Regions from separate parts of the Marinobacter sp. M-5 genome, predicted to be linked through region 3. Evidence: predicted binding sites of a transcription regulator. Region 3 holds the regulator's gene; each other region holds the start of a gene.

Region 1 (10,235 bases), 710 kb from region 3:
CACGGTATTACCGTCAAAATGCGGCTTCATCATACCCGAAGCCGTGGGGCACACCAACGAGTGAATAGTAACATGTCATCTGAAAACGCCGAATTACGAAAAGTCGGTCTCAAGGTTACTCTGCCGAGAGTCAAGATCTTCAACATTCTCGAGAACTCCGAGGAACATCACCTCAGTGCTGAGGATGTCTACAAGAAGCTTCTGGAGCAGGGCGATGACGTGGGGCTGGCAACCGTTTACCGGGTGTTGACCCAGTTTGAGGCAGCAGGCCTGGTGCTTCGCCACAACTTCGAGGGCGGCCATGCGGTGTTCGAAATGGCTGGCGACGACCATCACGATCACATGGTCTGCACTCAGACCGGTGAGGTGGTGGAATTTGTGGATGAGGTGATCGAACAGCGTCAGCAGAAAATCGCCAGAGAGCATGGCTTCGAGATTGTCGACCACAGCCTGATTCTGTACGTCAAACCCATTAAGAAGTAAGCATTACTGCACTGGCCGGTGCTGTGTGCGGAGGTCAACGCAAAAAAAGGGGCGGGTATTAACCCGCCCCAACAACTCTCGCAATCGAGAGGGGAATGTGCTCGTTTCTCAGTGATGGGTTGCCTGGCCTTTGGTAAACATTTCCCGGGCGTGAGCAATGGTGTGTTCGGTCATGTCGACGCCCCCCAGCATTCTGGCCACTTCGCTGATCCGCCCGTGATCATCCAGCGTTTCAATTTTCGAGAAGGTCGCATCCTGTTCGGTGAATTTGCTGACGAACAGGTGCTGGTGACACTGGGCCGCCACCTGCGGCAGATGCGTGACACACAGGACCTGACCGTCGTCGCCCAGAGTCCTCAGTAGCTTGCCGACTACCTCTGCAGTGCCACCGCCGATGCCCACGTCCACCTCATCAAACACCAGGGTCGGGGTGGTGGATGTCTGCGCCACCACTACCTGGATCGCCAGGCTGATTCGCGACAGCTCGCCACCCGACGCCACTTTTGCCAGCGGCCGCGCCGGCTGTCCGGGGTTGGCGCTGACCAGAAACTCCACGTCTTCCAGTCCGCAGGGCGAAGGCTCGTTGGCACCATTCCGGTTCAGGTGGGTGACAAACTGCACTGCCGGCATGCTCAGCTGTGCCAGCTCGTCGGCAATTCGCTGATCCAGTTTCGCAGCGGCCTCTTGGCGGGCCTCGGACAGGCGGGTTGCGAGTTCGTCGAAGTGCGTGCGCTGGCTTTGCAGCTCCGCTTCCAGTTGCTCAACGCTGCCTTCGCCGTCATCCAGTGATGCCAGTTCAGCGCTCAGGCGCTGGTGAAATTCCGGCAGCTCTTCCGGTGTAATCCGGTGTTTGCGCGCCATCTGGTAGATGGCGCTCAGGCGCTCCTCCACCTCCGCCAGGCGCGCCGGGTCGGCCTCGTAATCTTCGACGAAACGGCGCAGGTTGTCGCCGGCTTCGCTGATCTGGATCTGCGCGTCATTAAGCATCTGGATGGTGTCAGCCAGCGCCGGCACTTCGGTGGGCAGGTTTTCCAGTTGCTGCAGAGCCTGGCGGACAAGATCCGCGGCGCTGTTGTCTTCCTCGGTGCACAGCAGTGCTGCCTGCTGACTGTTGAGGAGCACCGTGTCAGCGTGGCTGAGCCGGGCTTGTTCCTGCTCAAGGTTTTCCTGCTCGCCACTTTCCAGGGCCAAGCGGTCCAGTTCCTCTACCTGGTAACGCAGCAGCTGCAGGCGGGCCTCGGCTTCGTCGGCATTTTGCTGGCGCTCGGTCAGGCGCTGGCGGGTTTTGCTCCAGATTTTCCAGGCTTCGCGGGTGTCACTGGCCAGCGTTTCCACCCCGGCGTATTCGTCCAGAAGTTTGCGGTGGGTGTCCTTGTGGAGCAGCGACTGGTGCTGGTGCTGGCTGTGAATGTCCATCAGCCGGCTGCCAAGATCTTTCAGGTCTGCCAGTGGGCAGGGTTGGCCATTGATGTATGCCCGTGAGCGGCCGTCCTTGCTGATCACCCGGCGCAGGATGCAGTCATGGTCGTCATCCAGCTCATGTTGTTCCAGCCACAACCGTGCCTCGGTAATCCGCGATACATCAAAGGAGGCGGTGATGTCTGCCCGCTTTGCGCCATGGCGAACGGCGCCGGCGTCGGCCCGTCCGCCCATGGCGAGGCTGAGCGCATCCAGCACAATGGACTTGCCTGCACCGGTCTCTCCGGTCAGGGCGGTCATACCCTTGCTGAACTGGAGTTCGACTCTTTCAGCAATGGCGTAATTGGAAACGGTGAGCTGTGTGAGCATGCAGGTGACCTCCGCTCTGAAAAATACTGTGCGTACATACAGTGACTGTGAATATATACAGGGTTCTTCTGGTTTGCAAATGCGCAGGGGTGAAATTGCGCATAAATGTACTCTGCAAGGTTGAAACCGGCGTAACGGGCCCCATATCCGTTCGCAACCCTATTTGATCCGTCCCCCCTGGGGCGGGTGACATGTCGAACCGGTCGCTGCGGCGGCCGCGGATGAACGACCAGGAGTAGCCATGAGTGCTGACGACAATCGCAATGCGCAGGTAGAGGAAGAGCTGAAGGCCGCCGCTGAAAGTGAAGCGGCGGAGGCGGCCGACGAAGCGCAGGCCGGCGAGCTTTCCGAGACCGAAGCCCTGCAGGCACAGGTGCAGGAATTCCAGGAGCAGATGCTGCGGGCTCAGGCGGAGATGCAAAACGTTCGTCGCCGCGCGGAGATGGACGTAGAGAAAGCCCACAAGTTTGCTCTTGAAAAGTTCGTGAAAGAGCTGCTGCCGGTCGCTGACAGTCTTGAGAAAGCGGTCGAGAGCACCGAGGGTCACGAGTCTGCCGGCGAACTGGTTGCCTCCATCCGTGAAGGGGTGGAGATGACCCTGAGTCTGTTCATGAACAGCCTCAAGAAGTTCAACGTTGCCCAGTTGAATCCTGTTGGCGAACCCTTTGATCCGCAGCTCCACGAGGCCATGTCCATGGTGCCGGCGCCGGATGCCGAGCCCAACAGCGTGGTGGCGGTTGTTCAGAAGGGTTACACGCTGAATGAGCGCCTTGTTCGTCCTGCCATGGTGGTTGTGGCTCAGGCCAGCAACGCACCAAAAATCGACGAACAGGCTTGAAAAGTTTATTAAGGCGCCAATATAGGCAGTAAACGGACAGCGCCAGATTGCATGTCAGGCATCGCGACAGCGATGCCGCCATCGGATTGAACAAACGAATTGGAGTGACTCAATGAGCAAGATTATCGGTATTGACCTGGGAACCACCAACTCCTGCGTAGCCATTATGGATGGCGACAAGGTAAAAGTTATTGAAAACGCCGAGGGTGATCGCACCACCCCGTCCATCGTCGCCTACACCGACGACGGCGAAACCCTGGTAGGTCAGTCTGCCAAGCGTCAGGCGGTGACCAACCCGCACAACACCCTGTACGCCATCAAGCGTCTGATTGGCCGTCGTTTTGAGGACGATGTGGTCCAGAAAGACATCAAGATGGTGCCGTACAAGATCGCTAAGGCCGACAACGGTGACGCCTGGGTAGAAGTAAAGGGTGAGAAAATGGCGCCGCCGCAGGTGTCTGCAGAAATTCTCAAGAAGATGAAGAAGACCGCAGAGGACTACCTGGGCGAGAAAGTGACCGAGGCAGTCATTACCGTACCGGCCTACTTTAACGACAGCCAGCGTCAGGCCACCAAGGACGCTGGCAAGATCGCCGGTCTCGACGTCAAGCGCATCATCAACGAGCCGACGGCTGCGGCACTGGCCTATGGCCTGGACAGGAAGAGCGGCGACCGCACGGTTGCGGTTTATGACCTCGGTGGCGGTACTTTTGACCTGTCCATCATTGAAATTGCCGACGTCGACGGCGAGCACCAGTTTGAAGTGCTGGCTACCAACGGTGACACCTTCCTGGGTGGCGAAGACTTCGACCTGAAAATCATCGAATTCCTGGCCGACCAGTTCAAGAAAGACAGCGGTATCGATCTGCGTGGCGACAGCCTGGCAATGCAGCGTCTGAAGGAAGCTGGCGAAAAGGCCAAGATCGAGCTGTCCAGCAGCCAGCAGACCGACGTCAATCTGCCGTACATCACGGCGGATGCGTCCGGTCCCAAGCACATGAACGTGAAGCTGACCCGCGCCAAGCTGGAGTCGCTGGTTGAAGAGTTGGTTCAGCGCAGCCTCGAGCCCTGCAAAGTGGCGCTGCAGGATGCCGGAATGAAGGCCTCCGAGATCGACGAGGTTATCCTGGTGGGCGGTCAGACCCGTATGCCGCTGGTGCAGGAGAAGGTCAAAGAGTTCTTCGGCAAAGAAGCCCGTAAAGATGTCAACCCGGACGAAGCAGTAGCCATGGGTGCTGCCATCCAGGCGGCGGTTCTGTCTGGTGACGTGAAAGACGTGCTGCTGCTCGATGTAACCCCGCTGACCCTGGGTATCGAGACCATGGGTGGCGTGGCAACTCCGCTGATCGACAAGAACACCACCATCCCGACCAAGAAGTCGCAGACCTTCTCGACCGCGGATGACAACCAGACGGCGGTCACCATCCACGTGGTGCAGGGTGAGCGCAAGCAGGCGGCACAGAACAAGTCGCTGGGCCGTTTTGATCTGGCCGACATTCCGCCGGCTGCCCGTGGTGTTCCGCAGATCGAAGTCACCTTCGATATCGACGCCAACGGCATCCTGAACGTGTCCGCGAAAGACAAGGCGACCGGCAAGGAGCAGTCCATCGTGATCAAGGCCTCCTCCGGCCTCAACGATGACGAGATCGATAAGATGGTGCGGGACGCCGAGGCCAACGCCGAGGAAGACCGCAAGTTCGAAGAGCTGGTGCAGGTTCGCAACCAGGGCGACGCCATGGTGCACGCCGTACGCAAGACTCTGAAAGACGCTGGCGACAAGGTGAGCGAGAGTGAGAAGGATTCTATCGAAGCCTCGGTGAAAGAGCTGGAAGAAGCGCTTGCCGGTTCAGACAAGGACGTCATTGAAGCCAAGACCCAGAAGCTGACTGAGGTGTCTTCCGAGCTGGCTCAGAAGATGTACGCAGATCAGGCGGACCAGGCGCAGCCGGCCGGAGAGGGCGAGGGTGCCAGTGCCCAGTCTTCTGACGACGCCGTTGACGCCGAGTTCGAGGAAGTCAAAGACGACGAAAAGCGGTAAATTCTGACGTACATCAGGCAGTTGGAAAACGCGGGATGAGTCTCGCGTTTTCCGCGTTTTAAAAACAGGGTTTTAAAAGCATGGCCAAGCGCGATTATTACGAGACTCTCGGGTTGTCCCGGGATGCGGACGAGAAGGAAATCAAGCGGGCGTACCGCAAGCTTGCAATGAAGTATCACCCCGACCGTAACCCGGACGACGCCGACGCCGAGAACAAGTTCAAGGAGGCGAGTGAAGCCTACGAGATCCTGGCGGATCAGTCCAAGCGGGCGGCCTACGACCAGTTCGGTCATGCCGGTGTGGACGGCCAGGCCGGCGGCGGCTTTGGCGGCGGCGGGGGCGGCAGCTTCTCCGATATCTTTGGTGATGTGTTCGGTGACATCTTCGGTGGTGGCGGTGGTCGTGGTCGCAACACCCGCGGCGCGGACCTGCGATACACCCTCGAGCTGGACCTGGAAGAGGCGGTCAAAGGCAAAACCGTCCAGATTCGCATACCGGGACACAAGGAGTGCGATACCTGCGAAGGCAGTGGCGCTGAAAAGGGCTCACGTCCGGAAACCTGCGGTACCTGTAAAGGTATGGGGCAGGTGCGGATGCAGCAGGGTTTCTTTACGGTTCAGCAGGCGTGCCCGACCTGTCGGGGTTCTGGTCAGGTGATCAAAAATCCGTGTAAGGTCTGTCATGGCCAGGGCCGGGTTCAGGAAGAAAAGACTCTGTCCGTCAAGGTGCCGCCCGGCGTGGACACCGGCGATCGTATTCGCCTGTCCGGTGAGGGTGAAATGGGTATGGACGGTGGGCCGCCTGGCGACCTCTACGTGCAGGTCGCGGTTCGTGAGCATTCGCTGTTCAGCCGTGATGGCCGTAACCTTTACTGTGAAGTGCCCATCAGCATTGTCGATGCGGCTCTCGGTGGGGAGCTGGAGGTGCCGACGCTGGACGGCCGGGTCAAACTGAAGATTCCCCCTGAAACGCAAACCGGTAAACTGTTCCGCCTGCGCAACAAGGGTGTCAGCCCGGTGCGTGGTGGTCCCGCCGGGGATCTGTTGTGCCGGGTGATGGTGGAGACTCCGGTGAGCCTGACCAAGCGGCAGAAAGAGCTGTTGGAAGAGTTCCAGGAAACCCTGGATGGCACCAACGGCACGCACCATGCCCCGAAAAAAACCTCCTGGTTTGAGGGTGTGAAAAGCTTCTTTGACGAAATGAAATTCTGAGGACGGAGACCATGAGGGTAGCAATCATCGGCGCCGCCGGGCGCATGGGTAAAGTGCTGATTGAAGCCGTTGACGGCACCGAGGGTCTCGAGCTGGGCGCGGCGGTTGTTGAGCCCGGAAGTTCATTGATCGGCGCTGACGCCGGCGAAATGACCGGCCTAGGCAAAACCGGTGTTGCCATGGCCGGCAGTCTGGCCGAGGTGAAGGACGATTTCGACGTGCTCGTCGATTTCACTTTCCCGGATCTGACCCTGGAGAATGCCGAGTTCTGCAAGGCCAACGGCAAGATGATCGTTATCGGTACCACCGGCATGACCGATGCTGAGAAGGCGCAGCTGGCGGTCGCCGCGGAATCCACCCCGGTGGTGTTTGCGCCCAACATGAGTGTCGGGGTGAACGTGGTGCTGAACCTGCTACGCACGGCAGCAGCAGCGCTGGGGGATGACTACGATGTGGAAATCATCGAGGCCCATCACCGCCACAAGAAGGACGCGCCCTCCGGCACAGCGCTGCGCATGGGCGAAGTGGTGGCCGACGCCCTTGGTCGCGATCTGAAGGCCTGCGCTGTCTACGGTCGCGAAGGTTTCACCGGCGAGCGCACCCGCCAGGAAATCGGCTTCGAAACCATTCGCGCCGGGGATGTTGTGGGTGATCATACCGTACTGTTTGCCACTGAGGGCGAGCGCATAGAGGTGACTCACAAGGCCAGCAGTCGTATGACCTTCGCCAAGGGCGCGATGCGGGCTGCACTGTGGCTGCAGGGCAAGTCGGCCGGGCTCTACGACATGCAGGACGTTCTGGACTTGAAATAAGCTGTGCTACTCGTGGACATAAAGCGCCAATGTTTTTACAATAAGGCGGTTTAACTGCACCAAGCGTAGTTTTGAAAAAGTTTCAAAAAAAAGCGGGACCGGGTTACGACTCTGTCTCGCTTTTTTGCAACCTGAATTTGCGCTTGCGTTCCTGTTCGTGACGAACTTCTACGCCACTCGATGAGGATACAAGCCTTGAGCACACCTGCAATCCTTGCACTCGCAGACGGAAGCCTGTTTTACGGCACCGCCATTGGCGCTGAGGGAGAGACCAGCGGCGAAGTGGTGTTCAACACCGCCATGACCGGTTACCAGGAAATCCTGACCGATCCGTCCTATTCCCGCCAGATTGTCACCCTGACCTACCCGCACATCGGCAACACCGGTGTGAACGAGGAGGATGTGGAATCGGATCGTGTCCAGGCTGCGGGCCTGATCATTCGCGACCTGCCGCTGATTGCGAGCAACTGGCGCAGCACCGGCACCCTTGACGAGTACCTGCGCAGCAACAACATTGTAGGCATTGCAGACATCGACACCCGTCGCCTGACGCGCATCCTCCGTGACAAAGGTTCCCAGAACGGTGCCGTGGTGGCAGGCGAGGGCGCCACCGCCGAGCGGGCGCTGGAATTGGCGAACGCCTTCCCGGGCCTGAAGGGCATGGATCTGGCGAAAGAAGTCAGTTCCGACAAGGCCTGGGGCTGGAGTCAGAGCGAGTGGACCCTGGGCGAAGGGTACGGTGAGCGCAGCGAGGCTCGGTTCAAGGTGGTGGCGTGGGACTATGGCGTCAAGCTCAACATCCTGCGCATGCTGGCGGCCCGCGGCTGCGACATCACGGTGGTACCGGCACAGACGCCGGCCGCCGAGGTGCTGGCGATGAATCCCGACGGTGTGTTCCTGTCCAACGGCCCGGGCGATCCGGAGCCCTGCGATTACGCCATCACCGCCATCCGTGAAGTGCTGGAAACCGACATTCCGGTGTTCGGTATCTGTCTGGGGCACCAGTTGCTGGCGCTGGCCAGCGGTGCCAAAACGGTGAAAATGGGTCATGGCCATCACGGAGCCAACCACCCGGTGCAGGATCTCGCCGATGGCACGGTGATGATTACCAGTCAGAATCACGGGTTTGCCGTGGACGAAGCCAGTCTGCCGGACAATCTGCAGGCGACCCATAAGTCCCTGTTCGATGGTTCGCTGCAAGGCATTCGCCGTACCGACAAGCCGGCGTTCAGTTTCCAGGGGCACCCTGAAGCCAGCCCGGGCCCGCACGATGTGGCACCGTTGTTTGACCAGTTCATTCGGTTGATGGAAGCCCGCTAGGCCCGCGGAAGGGTCCAAGAGCCATACAGGCGCCGCACATTGCGATGCAAGAATTTAAAAGTTGCTGACAGGTTTACCTAGAGATGCCAAAACGTACCGACATTAAAAGCATTCTGATCCTGGGCGCCGGCCCTATCGTGATCGGTCAGGCGTGCGAGTTTGACTACTCCGGAGCCCAGGCCTGCAAGGCCCTGAGGGAAGAGGGTTACCGGGTCATCCTGGTTAACTCCAACCCGGCAACCATCATGACCGACCCGGTGATGGCCGACGCCACCTACATCGAGCCGATCACCTGGAAAACCGTCGAAAAAATCATTGAGAAAGAGCAGCCCGACGCACTGCTGCCCACTATGGGCGGCCAGACCGCGCTGAACTGCGCGCTGGATCTTGAAAAGCACGGCGTACTGGAAAAGCACGGCGTGGAAATGATCGGTGCCAACGCCGACACCATCGACAAGGCCGAGGACCGGGACCGCTTCGACAAGGCCATGAGAAAGATCGGTCTGGAATGCCCGCGTGCGACCATCGTGCACACCATGGCGGAAGCCTGGGCTGCGTCCGACGATATCGGCTTCCCGTGCATCATCCGGCCCTCGTTCACCATGGGTGGCTCCGGTGGCGGTATCGCCTACAATCGCGACGAGTTCGAGGAGATCTGTACCCGCGGTCTCGACCTGTCACCGACCAACGAGTTGCTGATCGACGAGTCCCTGATCGGCTGGAAAGAATATGAGATGGAGGTTGTCCGCGACCGCAATGACAACTGCATCATCGTCTGCGCCATCGAGAACTTCGACGCCATGGGCGTGCACACCGGTGACTCCATCACCGTGGCGCCGGCCCAGACCCTGACCGACAAGGAATACCAGATCATGCGGAATGCCTCGCTGGCGGTTCTGCGTGAAATCGGGGTGGAAACCGGCGGTTCCAACGTGCAGTTCGGTATCAATCCGGATACCGGCCGTATGGTAGTGATCGAGATGAACCCGCGGGTGTCCCGTTCCTCGGCCCTGGCTTCCAAGGCCACCGGCTTCCCGATCGCCAAGGTCGCGGCCAAGCTGGCGGTGGGCTATACCCTCGACGAGCTGCGCAACGAAATTACCGGCGGGGTCACCCCAGCGTCGTTCGAGCCCAGCATCGATTACGTGGTTACCAAGATTCCGCGTTTCACCTTCGAGAAGTTCCCCCAGGCCGATGCCCGTCTGACCACCCAGATGAAATCCGTGGGTGAGGTCATGGCCATTGGCCGTACTTTCCAGGAATCCCTGCAGAAAGCCATGCGTGGCCTGGAAGTGGGTTCCGAAGGCTTCGAGGAGAAGGTGGAGCTGGATACCACCGACGGCCAGGAAACCCTGACCCAGGAGCTCAATGTGCCCGGGGCCGAGCGCCTGTGGTACATCGGTGACGCCTTCCGTGCCGGTATGACCGTCGAGGAGGTCTTCAACAACACCCACGTTGACCCCTGGTACCTGGTGCAGATTGAGGACCTGATCCGTGAGGAGCAGGCCCTGAAGTCGGCCGGCAAGGCCGATATCGACCGCGATGCCCTGTTCCGCCTCAAGCGCAAGGGCTTCTCGGACGGCCGCCTGGCCAAGTTGCTGGGCATTTCCGAGGTCAGCCTGCGCAAGCTGCGTCACGATCTGGGCATCCGTCCAGTTTACAAACGGGTGGACACCTGCGCTGCGGAATTCGCTTCTGACACCGCGTATATGTACTCCACCTATGAAGAAGAGTGCGAGGCCGAC
Region 2 (10,235 bases), 870 kb from region 3:
CAACATGAACATTCAGAGCGCCGTCGACGCGCCGCGCATGCACCATCAGTGGCTGCCGGACGCGATCTTCATTGAACAGGGATTCAGCCCGGACACCCTCCGGCTACTGGAGGACCGCGGCCATACCGTGAAAACCACCAACGCCATGGGTGCGATCCAGAGCGTCCTGATTGGTGAGGATGGAACGCTTTACGGCGGCGCCGATCCAAGACGCAGTACTTCATCCGCAAAGGGTTACTGAACCCGGGGAGACATCATGTATCTATCTGTGCAACTGAGCTGTTACCCGCTCAAGGACGACTACAAGCAACCAATCTGGGATCTGATTGACCGGCTGAAACAGACCAGTCTGGAGGTGCATCCCGGGCGCATGAGCACCGAGATGTTCGGCGAGTATGATGAGGTGATGTCGGTGCTCTCAGACACCCTGAAATGGTCGTTCGAAACCTACGGCAAGTCGGTTTTCGTGGCAAAAATCATGGAAGGTGACCGGCGGCCGAAGGGGTAACCCCTACACCCGCCCCACAAACAGCGCCGCAACCAGCACGGTGCCGAGAAACGCCACAACCATGTTCACCACCAGCCCCCAGCGGAAGCCGTAACCTTCGGGAAACTCCGCGGGGGTCAGGGTGCGCAACAGGGCCCGGAACTGGCGGGATGACCACACTGCGGCAAAGGCCCCCAGCAGAATGAACAGGATGCCAATCCAGAACGCCAGCACCGCGTTGATGGCACCCACCGCTTCCGGGACCAGCGCATGGAGCAACAGCCCCGCCCGCTCGATCAGGAATCCGAAGGCAATGAAGGACAAGCTGGTGCGGTTCCAGGCCAGCAACGTGCGCTCGGCGGCGAACAGAACCCGGGGGTCTTTCAGATCTGACATCAGGCGCTTTCCTTTTCATCCGGTGAAGGGTTTGGAAGTGTGCATTGATAACGGGTCAGGCGTACATCCACGGTGACCGTCAACGACTGCAGCGCCACAGCACGCTCAAGCCCCTCCGCGGTGGCACGGTACAAATGTGGCGTCATCGCCAGCAAATCCGCAATCTGCTCCTGGCTGTCCAGCGTCAGGGCAAAGCGCTCCATGGCGGAGCCAAGCACTCTAAAACCCACCGGATCGTCGCGCACCGCGCTTTTTTCAGGCTTCAGCGTAGGGTAGATGATCTCACGCAATTCCCGTAGATGCGCGGGTCCGGCGTCCACCTGAAGCAACTGCCCCCCGGGCTTCAGCACCCGGGTAAACTCGGCATACACAGGAAAGCCGAACACACAGAGCACCCGGTCCACCGAGGACGAAAGCACCGGCAGCCTGGCGTTGGTACCCACAACCCACGCCGGGTGCTTGTCCTGTTTCGCGGCTGCCAGTACCGCCCATTTGGAGATATCCACGCCCAACAACTCGAGTGCCGGTTGTTCTGCGGCAGCCGCCGCCAACTGGCGCAGGTAATAGCCTTCTCCACAGCCCGCATCCAGGCAGGTTAAGCGGTGTGTGTCGGGCATTTCCGCCAGCACCAGACGATTCACCGCATCGGCGACGGGCTGGTAAAAGCCGCCGTTCAGAAAGCGCTGACGGGCTGCCACCATCTCCTTGCTGTCACCGGGATGAAGAGAACGCTTGTTCTGGACCGGCAACAGGTGGATATAGCCCTGGCGGGCGGTATCAAAATTATGCCCCACCGGGCAGCGCCAGGCCGCGCCAGTATGGCTCAGAGGTTCTCCGTCCAGCGGGCAGGCAAGAGCTTGAAAGGGTTCGACGGGCATGGGCGTATCACCTGAATGCAATGGGAATGCGCAAGGCTACCCCAAACACCGCCAATGGTCTAAATGGCAAGCCGGATTTCATCGCCATCGGTTTTGCCGTGCCGGACCACTGGTCAGCTTCCGTAAGCGGCACCGGTCCGGGCGGCCATAATGAAATCGTTTTTGTGCAAACCACCGATGGAGTGAGTCCACCAGCGCACCGTCACCTGGCCCCACTCGAGCAGAATGGCGGGATGATGCCCCTCGGCTTCGGCCAGTTCTCCGACCCTGTTGGTAAACGCCTGAGCCTCGGCAAAGTTACGAAACCTGAAGACCCGTTGCAGCTGCTCTTCCCCATCCAGCTCAACGAGTTGCCAGTCAGGAATTTCCCCCAGCAGACTGCGCTTCTCATCTTCCCCGATTTTCGGGGCATCTGCGCTGCAGGCCTCGCAGGACAGCCCTTCCAGTGAAGTCATGGTCTTTTCCCCCTGAACAGTAGCGTGTACTACAAGCGTGGCCGCCGGCCTGCGGATTATCAAGCCCACTCTTGAAATTTGACCCTGTTCAGAATACTGTATATTTAAACAGTACTCCGGAAACCAGGCAGGAATTTAACACCATGAGCAAACTTCTGAACACGCTGATAGAGGATGCCCGTGTCTGGCAGGGGCATCGTCAGACACGGACCACGCAACCGGCGGAACCGACCGGTTATCAGGCCCTGGACAATCAGCTCGGAGGCCTGGGCTGGCCCCGCGGAGCTCTGAGCGAATGCCTGCTGGATGCCCCGGGCATTGGCGAATTGCAGCTGGTGCTGCCACTGATGCAACGGCTGTCCCACGCTGGCAAAACTGTGTTCTGGCTGAACCCGCCACACACACCTTACGCCCCTGCCCTGGCCCGTGACAGAGTGAATCTGGACCAGATTGTGATGATCCGCACCGAAGACAGCGGCGATCTGCTCTGGACCCTGGAAAACTGCCTGCGCTCTCCGGTCACCGGGCTGGTACTGGCCTGGCCGGGCAAACTGGCCGCCCGGGATATCCGCCGCCTGCAACTGGCGGCGGAGGCCGGCAGCAATGTGTGCGTGCTGTTCCGCAGCCGCAAGCTGGCCGACCAGAGTTCTCCGGCCGCTCTGCGCCTGGAGCTGGAAGCCGGCGAACACCAGGACCTGCGGATCAATGTGCTGAAACGTCGAGGCAGCTGGCCCGGGCAGCGTTGCACACTGGCCATGGGCCGACGGGCCGATTTACCGGTCACCGAATCGAACCGGGTGGTTCAGGGCCCCTGGTCCGCATCCGCTCCCTGACTGACTGACATAAAGGCACGGCATCATGCTTTGGGCTTACCTGCATTTCCCGCATCTGCTGCTGGATCACATTCGTCGCTCCCGCAACGGGCGTGATGAGGCGAATGAAGAGAACAGTAAACCGGCTCTGGTGGTTGTGGATCAGTCTGCCCAGCGCGTGTTGCAAGCCTGCCCACAAGCCCAGGCCCAGGGTGTGCAAGCGGGCATGCGTCTGAAAACCGCCATTAACCTGGTGCCCGAGCTGGCCATCGCCCACGCGGACCCGGGGCGTGAACAGCAGATTCTGGCGGAGCAGGCGCGCTGGCTGTACCGCCATGTTGCCAGCATTGTGCTCCACCCGCCCGACGGCTTGCTGGTGGAGGTGGGCAGCCTGGAAAAACTCTACGGCGGCCTGGCCGCCGTCTGGCAAACCCTGGAACAGGCTCTCTCGGAACGGCATCTGACCGCCTGGATGGCCACCGGAGCCACTCCTCTGGCGGCTCGTCTTTGCGCTCGGGCCGGCCAGGGCCAGTGCACTGCAGACAAGGGCCATATGGAACGGCATCTCCATAATCTGCCACTGGCCGCCGCCGGCTTTGACGACCGCACCCTGACCCGGCTCCAGCGTCTGGGTCTGACCCAAATGGGGGAAGTCATGACCTTACCAGCCGCCGAGCTGGCCAGACGGCTGGCACCGGAAACCCTTGCCCGGGTGCAGAAAATTCAGGGCAGCCGGCCAGACCCGCAACAACCCTGGCAGCCACCGCACCACTTTCGTCAGCAGGCGGATTTCGTGCAGGACATCGAGCGCGCCGAAGGCCTGCTGTTTCCCCTGCAACGCATACTGACGGAGCTGGAAGAAGACCTGTGCTGGCGCCAGCAGGACACCGACAGCCTGCTCCTGGTGCTGACACATCGCCATCACGAGCCTACCCGCTTGCGCATTCGCACCTCCGGGCCGGAACACCGGGCCGAGGCATTTCTGAACCTGATGCGCCTGCGCTTCGAGCAACACCCCCTGCCGGCTCCAGTGGCTTCTCTGGTGTTATCCGTGCGCCGCTTTCTCGGGCGGGAAGCCGCAGCAGGCAATGACCTGCTGGGCGAAACCCGGGACCTGAACGAAGCCTGGCACACACTGATCAGCCGCCTGCAGGCCCGTCTGGGCAACGACGCCCTGCAACAACTGTCGCACCAACCGGATCACCGCCCGGAACGAGCCTGGTCGGCCTCCGAGGTTCAGCGCAAACCGCGCCCGGCGATAAGCGACCTGACCAGTCTGCCCCGCCGACCCTTGTGGTTACTGAGCGGCCCGCAAGCCCTGCCGGAGGCTCCGGTGGCCTGGCATTCCGGCCCCGAACGAATCAGCGGCGGCTGGTGGGATGGCCAGCGGGTGCACCGGGATTACTACATCGCCGGGCTGAGTAGCGGTCAGCTGGCCTGGGTATTCCGGGATGTGCGGGGCGGCTGGTTTGTCCATGGCTGGTTCGGATAAGCCCATGTCTTACGCCGAGCTTTACTGTTTCAGCAATTTCACTTTTCTGACCGGTGCCTCACATCCCTATGAGCTGGCCGAGCAGGCAGCGGAACTGGGCTATCGTGCCCTGGCCATTACCGATGCCTGTTCCGTCGCTGGTATTCCCAGAGCCTGGGCGGCTCTCAAAGACAGCCCGGTAAAGCTGATCACCGGCAGCTGGTTTGAACTTGAAAACGCCCCGGCCAACGGCACCCCACCGCAGTTCATCCTGCTGGCCCGCAACCGCGCCGGTTACGGCCAGCTGTGCCAACTGATTACCACCGGCCGACGCCGGGCAGAGAAAGGCCAATACCGGTTGTTCCGTGAGGATCTGGAAACTCATCCTCTCGAGGACTGCCTGTGCCTGTGGTTGCCACCCCTGCCGGCCAACGCCAGCTACGACGAAGCACTGGCCAGCGGCGAGTGGCTGCACTGGCTGTTTGGCGATCGCCTGTGGCTGGGCGCCAGCCGCACCCTGGAATCCGGGGAAGACCACCACCTGTGCCGGATAGGCCAGCTGTCCTCGGACCTGCGCTGCCCGATCACCGCCACCGGGCAGGTGCACATGCACAGCCGCGAACGCCAGCCATTACAGGATGTGCTCACCGCCCTGCGTCACAACACCTCGCTGGAACAGGCCGGCCGCTACCTGTTCCAGAACGGCGAGCGCTACCTGCGCCCCCTGGCGGTATTGCAGCGGCTATTTCCCGAGGCCTGGCTGAAAGAAAGCCTGGCCATCGCCGAGCGGTGTGTTTTCGAGCCCGGCAGCCTGCGTTACGAATACCCGCCCGACCTGGTGCCTGAAGGCGAATCCCCCGTCAGCTTCCTGCACCGCCTGACCCGGGAAGGCGAGCGCCGGCGTTTTCCCGGTGGCACACCACTGACGGTGCAGGCTCTGATCCGCAAGGAGCTGGCACTGATTTCCGAGATGAAGTACGAGCATTACTTCCTCACCATTCAGGACATTGTCGCCTTTGCCCGCAGCCAGGGCATTCTGTGTCAGGGCCGCGGCTCCGCCGCCAATTCCGCAGTGTGTTACTGCCTGGGCATCACCGAGGTCAACCCCACTAAAGTGGATCTGCTGTTCGAGCGCTTCATCTCCAAGGACCGCAACGAGCCGCCGGACATCGACGTGGACTTCGAGCACGAGCGCCGTGAAGAGGTCATTCAGTACATTTACCGCCGCTACAGCCGCGAGCGGGCGGCACTGGCCGCCACCGTTATCCGCTACCGCCCCCGCAGCGCAATCCGCGATGTCGGCAAAGCCCTGGGGTTCGATTCCGCGCTGGTCGAACAGCTGCTCAATGGTGTGGACTGGCGCGACAAGGCCACCGACTGGCGCCAGCAGATCCTCGACAAACGCCTGACTCGAAACCCCCGGATAGCCGACCGCTTCTTCACCCTGGTCAACACCCTGCTGGGCTTTCCCCGCCACTTGTCACAGCACGTCGGCGGCTTCGTAATCAGTGCCGGGCCACTGGCGGAACTGGTGCCGGTGGAGAACGCCGCCATGGAAGGTCGCACCGTTATCCAGTGGGACAAGGACGATCTGGAAAGCCTGGGGCTGATGAAAGTGGATGTGTTGGCACTGGGCATGCTCTCGGCCATTCGCAAGGCGCTGGAACTGATCAGTGAGGAAAAGGGCCAACCCTTTGCCATGCAGGACATCCCCGCAGAAGATCCGGACACCTACGCCATGTTGCAACAAGGCGACAGCATCGGCGTATTCCAGGTGGAATCCCGCGCCCAGATCAACATGCTGCCGCGCCTGAAGCCGGAGACGTATTACGACCTGGTGATCGAAGTGGCCATTGTTCGCCCCGGGCCGATCCAGGGTGACATGGTGCATCCGTATCTGCGCCGCAAACACGGCCTGGAACCGGTGGATTACCCCAACGACGAAGTGCGGAAAGTGCTTGAACGCACCCTGGGCGTGCCCATCTTCCAGGAACAGGTGATCAAACTGGCCATGGTGGCCGCCGGCTTCTCCGCCGGGGAAGCCGACCGGCTGCGCCGGGCTATGGCCGCCTGGAAATCCCACGGTGACCTGACCCCGTTCCGCGACAAACTCATCAGCGGCATGCTCGAACGTGGCCACGACGCCGACTTTGCCGAACGCCTGTATCTACAGATCTGTGGCTTTGGCGGCTACGGCTTCCCGGAATCCCACGCCGCCAGCTTTGCCCTGCTGGTGTACGTGTCCGCCTGGATCAAGCGTCATTACCCGGCGGCGTTCTACTGCGCCCTGCTCAACAGCCAGCCCATGGGATTCTACTCCCCCTCACAACTGGTACAGGATGCCCGCCGCCACAACGTGGCTTTGCTGCCGCCGGATGTAAACCATAGCCACTGGGACCACACCCTGGAAGGCCCCACCCGCCAGCTAAGGCTGGGCTTGCGCCTGATACAGGGCTTGTCGGAAAGCGGCGCCGAACGCCTTCACCAGTACCGGCCCGCAACCGGCTACCGCTCCACCAGCGAACTGCGCCGTCTGGCCAGCCTCAATCAGCGGGACATGGAGCTGCTGGCCGGCGCCAACGCCATGCCCGACTTCACCAGTAACCGCCACCAGGCCTACTGGCAATTGCTGGACCACGAACAACCGACGGAACTGTTCGCGGAGGAAGCCGCCGCAGAGTACCTCCCGGAACACTGTCATCAGCTACCGGAGCCCACCGAAGGCCAGAGCGTCCTTGCCGACTACGCCAGCCAGGGCCTCACATTGCAGCGCCACCCACTCGCCCTGCTGCGGGAACAGGGCCATCTGAAGTTCTGCCTGAGTGCCGAACAGCTCAAAACCACCAAAGCCGGCATCCCCGTTCAGGTGGCCGGCCTGGTTACCGGTCGCCAGCGCCCAGGCACGGCCTCCGGCGTGACGTTTGTCACTCTTGAGGATGAGACCGGCAATGTGAATGTGGTGGTGTGGCTGGAAACTGCACGGCGGCAGCGAAAGCCACTGCTGACCGCGCGGCTGCTGCATGTGAAGGGCGTATTGGAACGACAAGGCGAGATTATGCATGTGATGGCGGGGAAACTCTCGGATCTGAGCCATCTGATTCGTTCATTGCCCGTTGATTCCCGGAATTTTCATTAGAAAAAAGAAAACCCCGCACGAAGGCGGGGTTTTCGGTACTACTCGGTGGAGATCAGCTCAGGAGCTTGATCATCACACCGGCAGCCACTGCAGAGCCGATAACGCCGGCCACGTTGGGACCCATGGCGTGCATCAGCAGGAAGTTCTGCGGGTTGGCCTCAAGACCGACCTTGTTGGATACCCGGGCCGCCATCGGCACCGCGGATACACCGGCAGAACCGATCAGCGGGTTGATGGCTTCCTTGGTGAAGCGGTTCATCAGCTTCGCCATCATAACACCACAGGCGGTACCAACACCGAAGGCCACAATGCCCAGCCCCAGGATACCCAGCGTCTGGCCGTCCAGAAACTTGTCCGCCATCAGCTTGGAGCCAACGGACAGCCCCAGGAAAATGGTCACGATGTTGATCAAGGCATTCTGGGCGGTGTCGCTCAGACGCTCCACCACGCCACATTCGCGCATCAGGTTACCGAAGCAGAACATACCCAACAGCGGCGCCGCATCCGGCAGGAACAGAACCACCGCAATCAGAACCACCAGCGGGAAGACGATCTTCTCTTTCTTGCTCACCGGGCGGAGCTGGGACATCTTGATGGCCCGCTCTTTCTGACTGGTCAGCGCCTTCATGATCGGCGGCTGAATCATCGGCACCAGCGCCATGTAGGCGTAGGCAGACACCGCAATCGCACCCAGCAAGTGCGGAGCCAGAACGCTGGACACGTAGATGGATGTAGGACCATCCGCCCCGCCGATGATGCCGATGGCGGCTGCTTCCAGAATCGTGAAGTCCAGAATACCCAACCAATCCAGCAGCGCGGCACCAATCACCGTGCCGAAAATACCGAACTGGGCAGCGGCACCCAGCAGCAGGGTCTTGGGGTTGGCAAGCAGAGGACCGAAATCGGTCATCGCACCGACGCCCATGAAGATCAACAGAGGCCCGATGGTGCTGCCGATAACCACCGAGTAGAAGTTATACAGCATGCCATTGCCGTAACCGAAATCCTGAGCGATCGCGTTTGCCATCGCCATTTCGGAATAACTGGCCTCTTTCACCGCCACTTTGAACGCTTCTTTCAGTTCCGGCGTAACGGCCTGTCCGGCCTGATAGGCCACGTCCAGCGGCGCTGCCAGCGCCGCAAGGATCTCGGTCGTGCCACCCTTCAACGCAAAGTGGATCGCATTTTCCGCCGCAGTCAGGGCCAGGCCTGCCTCCGGAATATTCGCCAGGATGCCACCGAAACCAATCGGCACCAGCAGCAGAGGCTCAAAACCCTTGCGAATCGCAAGGAAGAGAAGAACAAGGCCAATAGCGATCATGATCACCTGGCCGATCTCGATGTTGAACAGGCCACTACCTGTCCAGAGCGTCAGTAATTTATCCATGGAATGCTGGCCCTTATGCGATTGTCAGCATTTCATCATCAGGGGAGACGGCATCACCGACCTTGATGAAGACTTCACCGATCGTACCGGCTTTCGGTGCGCGAACCTCGGTTTCCATTTTCATGGCCTCGAGGATAATCATCACTTCGCCCTCTTCCACGGTATCCCCCGGTGAAACCAGCACCTTGAAGATGTTACCGCCCAGCGGCGCAAGCACAGGCTCGCCCTCACCAGCAGCCGGAGCAGGAGCTGAAGAGGCTGCCGGCGCAGACGCTGCACCACCCTCGCCCTGGATCTGGGTGATTTCGCCACCTTCGGAAACGGCAACCACGAACTTCTTGCCATTCACTTCCACTGTGTACGTCTCAGGGCCGTCCGCCTTGGTGGCCGGAGCACTGCTTCCGGCAGTCGGAACCGGCTCGAACGCATCAGGGTTATTGCGGTTCTCGAGGAATTTGAGGCCAATCTGCGGAAACAGCGCGTAGGTCAGTACGTCGTCTACGGTGTTGTCAGCCAGTTTGATGCCTTTCTCTTCGGCCAGCTTCTTGAGCTCGTCGGTCAGCTTGTCCATTTCCGGCTCGAGCAGGTCCGCCGGACGGCAGGTAACAGGCTCTTTGCCGTCCAGAACACGCTCCTGAAGCTCCTTGTTCATCGCCGCGGGGGCAGCACCGTACTCGCCTTTCAGGATGGCTGAGGTTTCCTTGGAGATGGACTTGTAGCGTTCGCCGGTCAACACGTTCAGTACCGCCTGGGTACCCACAATCTGGGAAGTCGGGGTAACCAGCGGGATGAAGCCCAGGTCTTCGCGAACCTTCGGGATCTCATCCAACACCTGGTCGAACTTGTCACTGGCGTTCTGCTCACGCAGCTGGTTTTCCATGTTGGTCAGCATGCCGCCAGGCACCTGGGCAATCAGGATGCGAGAATCCGTGCCTCTGAGGCTGCCTTCAAATCTGGCGTACTTCTTGCGAACTTCACGGAAGTAGCTGGCAATTTCTTCCAGCAGGTTCAGGTCGAGACCGGTATCACGGTCAGTACCTTCCAGAATCGCAACCACAGCCTCGGTGGGCGAATGACCGTAGGTCATGCTCATGGAAGAGATGGCGGTATCGACGTTATCAATACCGGCTTCCGCCGCCTTGATGGCGGTGGCGGTCGACATGCCCGTGGTGGCGTGACACTGCATGTGGATGGGAATATCCAGCTCTTTCTT
Region 3 (10,235 bases):
GGCCAGCTGCTCCAGCACCACCCAGTCATTCCATACCGTAGAAAAATGCCACTGCGGGTTGTCGATGTCGCAATCGGGCAGGCGGTAGTGCAGGGTCGGCCGGCTCTTGATGCGTTCGTCTTCAACGAATTCCGCCAACAAGCGGCTGTCGAGGTGCGCGAACAATGGCAGCAGATCCAGAGCCTTGTTGCGGGTCGGGTTGTATTTCAGGTAGTCCCGCATCAGCTGTTCGACGTCTGGAGCGTAATCGTCCTCAAGCAGTTTGTCAGTGTAGGTGCTGCTCCAGGGTTCAATGTAGCTGGTGAATTTGCGGCTGATGTCCACCTGATGACGACCTTTGAGCCACTCGTAGAGCACGGCAAATGCCTGCAGGTAACGCACCAGAGTGGGCGCCTCCAGGTCCGGCAGCTCCGGGTTCAGTTGCAGCCCGAAGGCATAGTACAGCGCTTCCCGGCTGCCCAGGGCGCCGGCTTTTCTCAGTTCGTCACACAGGGTCTCGATGCGCTCGAGCGTCGAAAACGGCAGCGGTGGGCTGACGATCTCCAGGGGCACGATCTTCTCCGCGGCCGCATCGATCACGTCCATGGCCTGGCCACCGAGTTCGCGCACGGACTCCGGCAGGCGCTCATCCTGGAGATCCAGATCCTTGATCGGATCGGAGTCCAGTTCGATGGTGAATTTGCCCAAGTCGGTTTCCAGCTCGGCGACATACCGGGATGCAGCATGTGCGTCGCCGGACAGCAGTTTCTCCGAGAGTCTGACCAGGTCCTCGTAACTCAGTCCGGACAGTTCGATTTCGACGCCGACACGCCGCTCTTCGCCGGATGCGGTTCGCAGTATGTCCGGCATCCTGCACGCCTGTGATTCGCTCATTCCTGTGCCTCCACAATAGGTTGCCGTTACCTTAACACAGACCCCAACAGGGTGAGCCCGGGGCTTGCTGACAAAAAATACAGGAAGCAGTCTTTACACTGGATAAAACACTGTATATAGTCAATTCACTGTATATAAAAACAGGATAAACGGGGCAACCTCATGAAGCTGACAGCAAGGCAAAGCCAGGTACTGGATATTATCCGGCGCTACGTGGATGAAACCGGATACCCGCCGACCCGCGCGGAAATCGCCGCGGAACTTGGGTTCCGCTCAGCCAACGCCGCCGAGGAGCATCTGAGGGCGCTGGCGCGCAAAGGCGCGATTGAGATGGTTCCGGGCGCAAGCCGCGGTATCCGGTTGCCTGAGGCGGAAGCCGACCTGGGCCTGCCGGTGATTGGTCAGGTGGCGGCCGGTAGCCCGATCCTGGCTCAGGAGCACATCGAAGACCATTGCACCCTGAAGCCGGACTTTTTCTCGCCCTCAGCGGACTATCTGTTGCGGGTAAGAGGCATGAGCATGAAAGACATCGGCATTCTGGATGGCGATCTGCTCGCGGTTCATCGCACGCAGGACGTTCACAACGGTCAGGTGGTGGTGGCTCGTGTTGGCGAAGAGGTCACGGTGAAACGCTTCAGGAAAGAGGGCAACAAGGTATTCCTGATTGCGGAAAACGAAGAATTCGTCCCGATTGAAGTCGATCTGCGGGAGCAGGAGATCTTTATCGAAGGGCTTGGCGTAGGTGTTATCCGTCGTTCGGATATGCACTGATCTCCAACGGTCAACCAGAAGACGAGGCGCATCATGGAACAACTCAGCTTTAATCAGAATATGGCGTATTCCGGCTCAGCATTCGGCTTTCAGGCGCCGGCCAGCCATCTGTCGGGAAAGTCAGCCGTTGTTCGGGCCGGTTCCGCCAGAGCTAAGCGAGCCGACCCTGCTGCGCCGGTCACAGGTAACGTCACTGAGATTATTCTGCCGGAGGGTCAGGTAGAGAATTTTCAGCTGCTGTTGCCCATGCTGACCCAGTTGAACCAGGAGAAGCGCTGGCTGGCATGGATCGATCCGCCTCAGGCGCTGGTCAGCAAGTGGCAGAAGATGCATGGCATCGTAGCAGGTGAGCTGCTGGTGTTGCGCTCAACGCCGGATTACCCGGCGCGGGATCTTGCGGAACGGGCGCTCAGCGCCGGAACCTGTCATGCGGTCGTGATGTGGACCCGCAAGCTGGGCCGGGAAGGTCTGGAAGCGCTACAGAAGGCGTCCGCTCAGGGCAACAGTCATGGGGTGGTTTTGCGCCAGCGCTGAGAGCGCTGGCGGATCTCACTCAGTGGAGGGTGTAGGACGGTTGCGCGTCCTGTGCTTCCGCGTCGTCGTCTTCCCAGTCAATATCGTGCGCAACATTGCCTACCGCTTCAATGCCAGCCGCAATCATGGCTTTGGCAACTGCCATTTCGCGATCTTCCATCATGTCGCGGGCCTCTGACGAAAACGAAATGCGGACCAGTGGTGCGGCATCGTCGTCAATGCGACGCAACGCATAATCGCCATCGCTCAGTTGTACAATTTCGAAAAAAGATGGTGACATTCACATAACCTTTCAGTTGTATTCGACCCTGTGGTGCCTCGCGATTTACCACTCGCTGTGGCGTTCTTCCAGGGTATCGGCGAATTGTTTCAACGCGTCGAGCACTTTACCCAGAGCAGCCGCAGAACGGTCAGGACCGGAATCCGCGGATATCGCAATGATATTCTCCGCACTGACCGTTTTTCGAGTTGCCGGTGGCTTGGCCTGCGCGGCCTCCAGTTGATCCAGGTGGTTCCACCAACTGCCGCCTTTGCGCGCCAGAGTCAGCAACTCAGCGGTTTCCGGGTTGTCCTCTCCAAGCAAAGTGACCAGTGCCTCCAGCGTTTCGGGATCGCTTTGCTTCTGTTGGTACAGCTTCGCAACCATGATCAGTAACAGGCGCCTTGCCCGCAGCGTCAGCTCAATGCTGCCCTGTAGACCTGCTTCCCGCTGCAAGGCGTCACTGGCGTCCTCCCCGCTGGAGGGGGTGTCAGCCTGCCGTAACAGCACCCGGGCCATGAACAGCTTTTGGGAAACCAGTGAATACCACTGTGACGCCATGATTACCTGCCAAAAAAGATGGACGGCCGAGTCGGGAATAAGCGCCCATTAAATTAATTCATCAGCTTATCATATTTACAGTTGCATTTCCTCCCCTGTGTTGGTCGTCACGGGTTTAACAAGAAACTACAAACATTCACTTGAAACGCCCGTTTGAATTTGGCAAAAAGGCCGCCCGCTGAACGAGATTTGAGCGATTTCAGCGGTTCGCAATCGCGAGCGGAGAGCACTGTTTTTTTGCGGCAGGGCGGTCAACGGCATAAGGGAGGTACGTTAAATATGCGTAAGCATGTGGTCACAGGTGTAGCGTTAGCATGGTTGGGAATGTCCGGCACTGCGACGGCCGCCGTCACGCAGTCGGAAGCTCAGAGGTTGGGCAACGAACTCACTCCGGTCGGTGCCGAGAGAGCAGGGAATGCATCCGGTAGTATCCCCGAGTGGACCGGAGGGCTGACAACGCCGCCTGCTGACTGGAAGTCGGGGCAGGTGGAAACCGACCCGTTCCCCGAAGACTCGCCGCTGTTCATCATCACTGCAGAGAACCTTGATCTTTATCGCGACAGGCTGACGGCCGGGCATATCAAGATGCTTGAGCAGTACGGCCCTGACTTCTTAATGCCGGTTTATGAGACACGTCGTACCGCGGCCTTCCCTGAGCATGTGTATGACAAGTTTCGGGAAAATGCAGTGTCCGCTGAGCTGCTGGATAACGGCAACGGTGTCCGCGACACCATCATGACCAGCCCGTTCCCGATTCCCGGAAGCGGTCTGGAGGTGATCTGGAACCACATTCTTCGTTATCGTGGCGAGGAGCTGTCGTTTCGCAGCGCATCTGCCACTCCGCAGGTAAATGGCTCCTACAACCCGGTGGTTAACGAGTACAATTATTACTTCGCGTACAGCCGCCGTGGGGCCGATCTGGACGATATTGATAACAAGATCTTTTACCTGAAGACCGACACCATTGCGCCATCAAATCTGGCCGGTACCATTACCCTGGTCCACGAAACCCTCGATCAGATCCGTTCCCCCCGGTTGGCCTGGCGTTACGATGCCGGCTCACGCCGTCTGCGTCGCTCGCCGAATTTGGCTTACGAAACCGACCTGCCGAATTCTTCTTCTCTGCGGTCGGTGGATCAGAAGGATATGTACAATGGCGCGCCGAACCAGTACGACTGGGAGCTCAAGGGCAAGCGCGAAGTGTTTGTGCCCTATAATGCGTACCGCCTGCACGAGAAAGAGGTTCGTCCTGATGATGTGATCCGCCCGGGTCACATCAACCAGGAACTGGCCCGTTACGAACTGCATCGCGCGTGGGTTGTGGAGGCAAGGCTGCGTACAGGCATCAGCCACATCTACTCCCGCCGGGTCTTCTATGTCGATGAGGACAGCTGGCAGATTCTCGCGTCAGAGGCATACGACGCAGAGGGTAACCTGTGGCGCGTATCGGAAGCCCATAACATCAGTTTCTACAGCGAACCGGTGTTCTGGACTACCATGGAAATGACATACGATCTGAAATCGGGTCGTTATTACATCGACGGTCTTGATGACGGATTCTCGGCATACAATTTCGCGCCGGGTTTCCGTGGCAACCAGTTTACGGCCTCCGCAGCCCGCCGGGCGGCGCGTCGTTAACAGGCAAGAAGGGCAGGGGCGAGGCGCCTGCCCGGCTCATCTGGCCCTACGTCAGGCGCAGGAGATACACCCCATGGCTGAGACTTCGACGCACATGCAAGCACTGGACCGGTTGATCGAGGGCCTGGAGCAATCGCTTGAGGATCAGGAATGGGATCGTCTCACCGAGCTGAACAGCCGCGTGCGCGTGACCGTTGAGCCGATTATGGCACAACTGGAGGCCGGCGAGCTGGAAGCCGAGCCGGTCCGCGAACGTCTGGCCAGGCTGCAAACTTTTTGCGACGCTGCCAGTGCGGGAGCCTCGGAAGCCCGCGATGAAGCCCGTCAGGCGCTGAAGGGCGTCAACCGTAACCGTACCGCAGCACGCGCGTATCAAAACGTTTCAACGAACCGCACCAAATAGCGTCATAAAATTGACTCTCACGCTTTTAAAGTCTTAAATATCGCTCAAATCCTCTCAGAGATGTAACGGGATGCCGAAGAATAACAAAATGCTGGTGCTGAGCGAGGACGACACTCGCCGCCGCGACATGGTCACCATTCTGGAGTTCATCGGAGAAGAGCAGGTTATTGCCGGTGATGAAGCCAGAGCGCTGCTCGCCACGGGTGATGAGACCGAGTTGGCATCGGTATCGGTCGCGATGCTGGACGGCGAGGACGCGAGTGTCCAGCAAACCGTCTCCGAGGTTTGCAGCAAACTGCAGGGCGTGCCGGTGCTGATGGTGGGCGACCCTTCGCTGAAAGGCGTTGCCGATGATGTTCTGGCCCGTATCATCGCCCGTATGACCTGGCCATTGAGTTACACCAAGTTCGTGGATTCACTCTACCGGGCGCAGATTTTCCGGGATCAGTTCATCCATTCCAAAGAGCGAGGCCAGCAACGAGGTCTGCAGCTATTCCGCAGCCTTGTCGGCACCAGCCGTCGGGTACAGTCGGTTCGCCAACTGATGCAGCAGGTGGCTGACAAGGAAGTGAGTGTGTTGATCACCGGCGAATCGGGCACCGGCAAGGAGGTGGTGGCCAGAAACCTGCATTACCACTCCACCCGTCGGGACAAACCTTTCGTTCCGGTGAACTGCGGCGCCATCCCGGGGGAGCTGCTGGAAAGCGAGCTGTTCGGCCACGAAAAAGGCGCCTTCACCGGGGCCATTACCGCCCGGGTGGGTCGTTTCGAGATGGCAGAGGGCGGCACCCTGTTTCTCGACGAAATCGGGGACATGCCCCTGAACATGCAGGTCAAAATACTGCGGGTCCTGCAGGAGCGCACGTTCGAGCGAGTCGGCAGCAACCGGACCCTGTCCGCCGACGTGCGCATCATCGCGGCCACTCACAAACATCTGGAAGACATGATCGGCAGTGGTGATTTCCGCGAGGATCTCTACTACCGCCTGAACGTGTTCCCCATCGAAATGCCGGCTTTGCGGGAGCGGGTGGAAGACATTCCCCTGCTGATCAACGAACTGATCTCCCGTATGGAAAAAGAGAAGCGCGGCTCCCTGCGAATGAATTCCGCTGCGATCATGAGTCTGTGCCGCCATGACTGGCCCGGAAACGTCCGTGAGCTGGCAAATCTGGTGGAGCGCCTGGCGATCATGCATCCCTATGGTGTGATCGGGGTTCAGGAGCTTCCGAAAAAATTCCGCTACGTGGATGATTACGACGAAAACCGTCCGGTCGAAGATTCCGGCATGCCATCCGGCGTGCCCGGTCTTGTCGGGTTGGATGCACCGGCGTTGTTGCCGGTGAACGGTCTGGATCTCAAGGATTATCTGTCCAACCTCGAAAAGCAGTTGATTCAACAGGCCCTTGATGAGGCCGGTGGCGTCGTTGCCCGTGCCGCCGAGAAATTGCGGATCCGCCGCACCACGCTGGTGGAGAAGGTGCGCAAGTATGGGCTCCGGGAGGAAGAGGAGTCCGAAGACTCCTGACCCTGTTCCCGTAACATAACGACCCATCGCCTACGTCAAACCTTCGTAACCACCTCCGCTTCCGACCGGGGAAACCGACATAAAACCGTCGTTTCCCCAGCGCCATGTTTTCCTGACCTCTGAAAAATATAGAAAAACCCGAGTTGGCATGATGCTGGCTTAAGTCCCTGCAAACAAACCATCCGAAGAGTTTGACCCGTTGGTCGGGTGAGTCAGGGGACGCGTTTATGAGTCAGCTACATTTTGTTGTGCAGTCATCCGCCAAGCAGGCCCAGGCCAATGCGGCGGCGGATGTGAACGACAAGGTTACCGCTCTGTTTCCACAGCAGGACGACGAAGCCGTGGATACGGCACTGGAGCTCTTCAACCAGATGTCGCGGCAGATCACCGACTCCTACCGCACCCTTGAATCCCGCGTGAATCAGCTTTCCGGTGAACTGACGGCAGAATCGCTGCAGCGCCAGCAGGAGCTGGAAGAAAAAGAGCAGCTGGCGGACCGACTCTCAACACTGCTGAACGCGCTGCCGGCCGGCGTTGTCGTACTGGACAAACAGGGCGTGGTGACTCAGACCAACCCCGCCGCGATCGGTCTGCTCGGCGAGCCCCTCGACAACGAGCGCTGGGTGGACGTCATTCGTCGCTGTTTCGCGCCACGTCGGGACGACGGTCACGAGGTGTCCCTGAAAGACGGGCGCCGGGTCAGCATTGAAATCCGCACCATGGAAAACCAGCCGGGCCAGTTGATCCTGCTCACCGATTTGACAGAAACCCGTCACCTTCAGGCGCAGCTGGCCCATGCCCAGCGTCTGTCCGCCATGGGCAAGATGGTGGCATCACTGGCCCATCAGATTCGCACACCGTTGTCTGCGGCGATTCTCTACGGTGGCCACCTCAGCCAGGACGACCTGGATGAAGAAATGCGCCAGCGCTGCGTATCACGGCTGATGTCACGGCTGACCCATCTTGAGCAGCAGGTGCGAGACATGCTGATTTTCGCCCGCGGGGAAACCCGCCTGGCGGAGGAGCTTTCCGCGGAGACCCTGGCCAGCGCCGTGGGTTCCGCTCTGGACGGCCTCAAACTGGCGCCGGAGGTTGAGGTCCGGCTGGACAGCCATGTCAGTGACAGTCGGCTGATGTGCAATCGGGACGCCCTCGTGGGCGCCTGTACCAATCTGGTGAACAACAGCCTTGAAGCCGGCGCCACCCGGGTGGTGGTCCAGCTATTCCCCGCCGGCAACGAGTTGGTGATCCGTGTCGTGGACAACGGCCCGGGGTTCGACGCAGCGCAGTCCGGTCAGCTGATGGAAGCGTTTTACACCACCAAGTCTCACGGTACCGGGCTGGGGCTCGCCGTGGTGCAGGCTGTGGTGAAAGCCCATCAGGGGCGGTTTGCCATTGAATCTTCGCAGCAGGGGGGGGCAGTGGCGACACTGACCCTGCCGCTGGTTGGAAAATAACGAACAGTCATTGGAGGCAACCATGGCCAAAGCCCGGATTCTGATAGTTGAGGATGATCATGATCTGCGCGAAGCGCTGGTGACAACGCTGGAACTGGCAAAGTTCCGGGTGTGTGAAGCGGCGAACGCGCAGCAGGCCCTCGCCCGCCTGGCGGAGTCTTCCGTGGATATGGTGGTCAGCGATGTCAACATGCCGGGCCTGTCGGGTCACGAGCTGCTGGCGGAAGTTCAGCGCCTGTACCCTGGGCTACCAATGATGCTGATTACCGCTTATGGCCAGATCAGCCACGCGGTGTCTGCCATGCAATCCGGTGCCATTGATTATCTGGTCAAGCCGTTCGAGCCCCAGGTTTTGGTGGAGGCGGTCACCAAAGTGGTGGGCGGTGTCCGCACAAAACTGAGCGATGAGCCGGTGGCGGAAGACCCCATCAGCAAACGTATGTTCCAGCTGGCCGCGAAAGTGGCGGGGAGTGATTCCACTGTGATGATCTCGGGGGAAAGTGGCACCGGGAAGGAAGTGCTCGCCCGCTACATTCATCAGCAGTCGCCACGGGCCGACCAACCTTTTGTGGCCATCAACTGCGCCGCGATCCCCGAAAACATGCTGGAAGCGATTCTCTTCGGTCATGAAAAAGGCGCCTTCACCGGTGCGGTGGCGTCATCGCCGGGCAAGTTCGAGCAGGCCAATGGCGGGACCATTTTGCTGGATGAAATCTCCGAGATGGACCTGGGTCTGCAGTCGAAGTTGCTGCGGGTGTTGCAGGAACGTGAGGTGGAGCGCGTCGGTGGGCGCAAAACCATTTCCCTGGATGTGCGCGTGGTGGCCACCACCAACCGGGATCTCGGGGATTATGTCCGCGAAGGCAAGTTCCGCGAGGATCTCTACTATCGGCTGACGGTGTTTCCCATGCACTGGCAGCCATTGCGGGAGCGGGTGCTGGACATCATGCCGTTGGCCAGCTATTTGCTGAAAAAGCACTGTCGCAAGATGAAGTTGACCGGCATCAGCTTTGCGCCAGACGCTCGCACCGCGTTGATGAGTCACGGCTGGCCGGGCAACGTGCGCGAATTGGATAACGCCATTCAGCGGGCATTGGTGCTGCACCAGGGCAACGTGATACATGACGCCGACCTGTGCCTCGAGCTCGGGATTACCGGGCGGGTGGATCGCGGCCCTGCCTCGTTCCCGGCCGCGCCGGTGCCTGATCGTAACGCGCTTTCCGAGATGCCGGAGTCCCGGGCGGGCATGCCGGAGCCGGATGCCACCGGGCAATCCCCGCTCGTCGCCGACAGTGCCGCGTCACTGGGGGATGATCTTAGGCAACAGGAGTTCCGTATTATTATCAGTACGCTCAGGAAGGAGCGCGGCCGCCGTAACCGGGCAGCCGAGCAACTCGGTATCAGTCCCCGGACCCTTCGTTACAAGCTTGCCCAGATGCGGGATGCCGGTATTGACCTGGATTCCGAACTGGCCATGGCTTGACCCCACTGCTTCACACAGAATGCAAAGGCACGATTCAGGGCACCCCAAGGTGCCCTTTTTTTCTGTCAAATCCCCGTCACCAGCGGATCCCTCCCTTCCTGAATCCCTCGTAATGCAATGAAAGAAAAGACTATTCCCTCGTTGGCCTGGTGTTTGCTTTATAGCCACTAACAGAATCAGAGTTCAATGGATGGTTGTCAGTCAGACCACTCCGGGGAGTCAGTTATGGTCGAGCGTGCAGATATCAACAGTGTTTTGTCGGAAATCCGCAACATGCGTTCGCAGATGATGCAGAATCAGCGTGTTGAGCAGGATAACAACATCCGTGGTCGGATCGACGGCCCCGAGCGAGTCGACAAGAGCCCCGAAACCCCGAGCTTTGGGGATATGCTCAGCCGCGCAGTGGGCAATGTGAACGAACTTCAGCAGACCTCTGGCGATCTGAGAACGGCCTACGACATGGGCGATCCCAATGTCGATATCACTCGGGTGATGATCGCCGCGCAAAAGGCGTCAGTCTCCTTCGAAGCCCTGACCCAGGTTCGTAACCGGGTGGTTCAGGCCTACGAAGACATCATGAACATGCCGGTGTAATAGCGGAGTAACCCAATGGCCAGCGTACCTGCAGAAACCGCCAAAATGCCGGCAACCGCCGATAACGACAACACGGAAAGCCGCAGCGATCTGCTGTTCGGTTTCAATCGGCTTAATCTGCTGCGCCAGGTTGGTCT

What was found. The regulator LexA, encoded in region 3, represses DNA repair genes until DNA is damaged. The targets are predictions, from matches to a motif close to CTGTNTNNNNANACAG.
Region 1: a site for LexA is predicted at 2,317-2,332, ahead of recN (DNA repair protein RecN). Genes of this name have one in related genera too.
Region 2: a site for LexA is predicted at 2,313-2,328, ahead of imuA (translesion DNA synthesis-associated protein ImuA). Genes of this name have one in related genera too.

What each region holds. Positions count from the first base shown of each region.
Region 1 covers NZ_JAWJEK010000001.1:376,526-386,760, forward strand. Annotated here, with positions in the region: gene fur (ferric iron uptake transcriptional regulator) at 73-483, shown strand; gene recN (DNA repair protein RecN) at 592-2,271, opposite strand; gene grpE (nucleotide exchange factor GrpE) at 2,513-3,109, shown strand; gene dnaK (molecular chaperone DnaK) at 3,222-5,147, shown strand; gene dnaJ (molecular chaperone DnaJ) at 5,228-6,358, shown strand; gene dapB (4-hydroxy-tetrahydrodipicolinate reductase) at 6,370-7,170, shown strand; gene carA (glutamine-hydrolyzing carbamoyl-phosphate synthase small subunit) at 7,366-8,490, shown strand; gene carB (carbamoyl-phosphate synthase large subunit) at 8,574-10,235, shown strand, end outside.
Region 2 covers NZ_JAWJEK010000001.1:1,951,515-1,961,749, forward strand. Annotated here, with positions in the region: gene ggt (gamma-glutamyltransferase) at 1-241, shown strand, start outside; gene R0125_RS08905 (YkoF family thiamine/hydroxymethylpyrimidine-binding protein) at 257-508, shown strand; gene R0125_RS08910 (DUF202 domain-containing protein) at 512-883, opposite strand; gene R0125_RS08915 (putative RNA methyltransferase) at 883-1,761, opposite strand; gene R0125_RS08920 (4a-hydroxytetrahydrobiopterin dehydratase) at 1,875-2,216, opposite strand; gene imuA (translesion DNA synthesis-associated protein ImuA) at 2,360-3,049, shown strand; gene R0125_RS08930 (DNA polymerase Y family protein) at 3,075-4,520, shown strand; gene R0125_RS08935 (error-prone DNA polymerase) at 4,525-7,635, shown strand; gene R0125_RS08940 (sodium ion-translocating decarboxylase subunit beta) at 7,688-9,022, opposite strand; gene oadA (sodium-extruding oxaloacetate decarboxylase subunit alpha) at 9,036-10,235, opposite strand, start outside.
Region 3 covers NZ_JAWJEK010000001.1:1,085,902-1,096,136, forward strand. Annotated here, with positions in the region: gene R0125_RS04955 (amidoligase family protein) at 1-873, opposite strand, end outside; gene lexA (transcriptional repressor LexA) at 1,036-1,644, shown strand; gene R0125_RS04965 (cell division inhibitor SulA) at 1,678-2,178, shown strand; gene R0125_RS04970 (hypothetical protein) at 2,198-2,458, opposite strand; gene R0125_RS04975 (DUF6586 family protein) at 2,504-2,998, opposite strand; gene R0125_RS04980 (DUF1329 domain-containing protein) at 3,278-4,636, shown strand; gene R0125_RS04985 (SOS cell division inhibitor) at 4,710-5,039, shown strand; gene R0125_RS04990 (sigma-54 dependent transcriptional regulator) at 5,110-6,564, shown strand; gene R0125_RS04995 (sensor histidine kinase) at 6,792-8,021, shown strand; gene R0125_RS05000 (sigma-54-dependent transcriptional regulator) at 8,044-9,504, shown strand; gene fliE (flagellar hook-basal body complex protein FliE) at 9,730-10,098, shown strand; gene fliF (flagellar basal-body MS-ring/collar protein FliF) at 10,114-10,235, shown strand, end outside.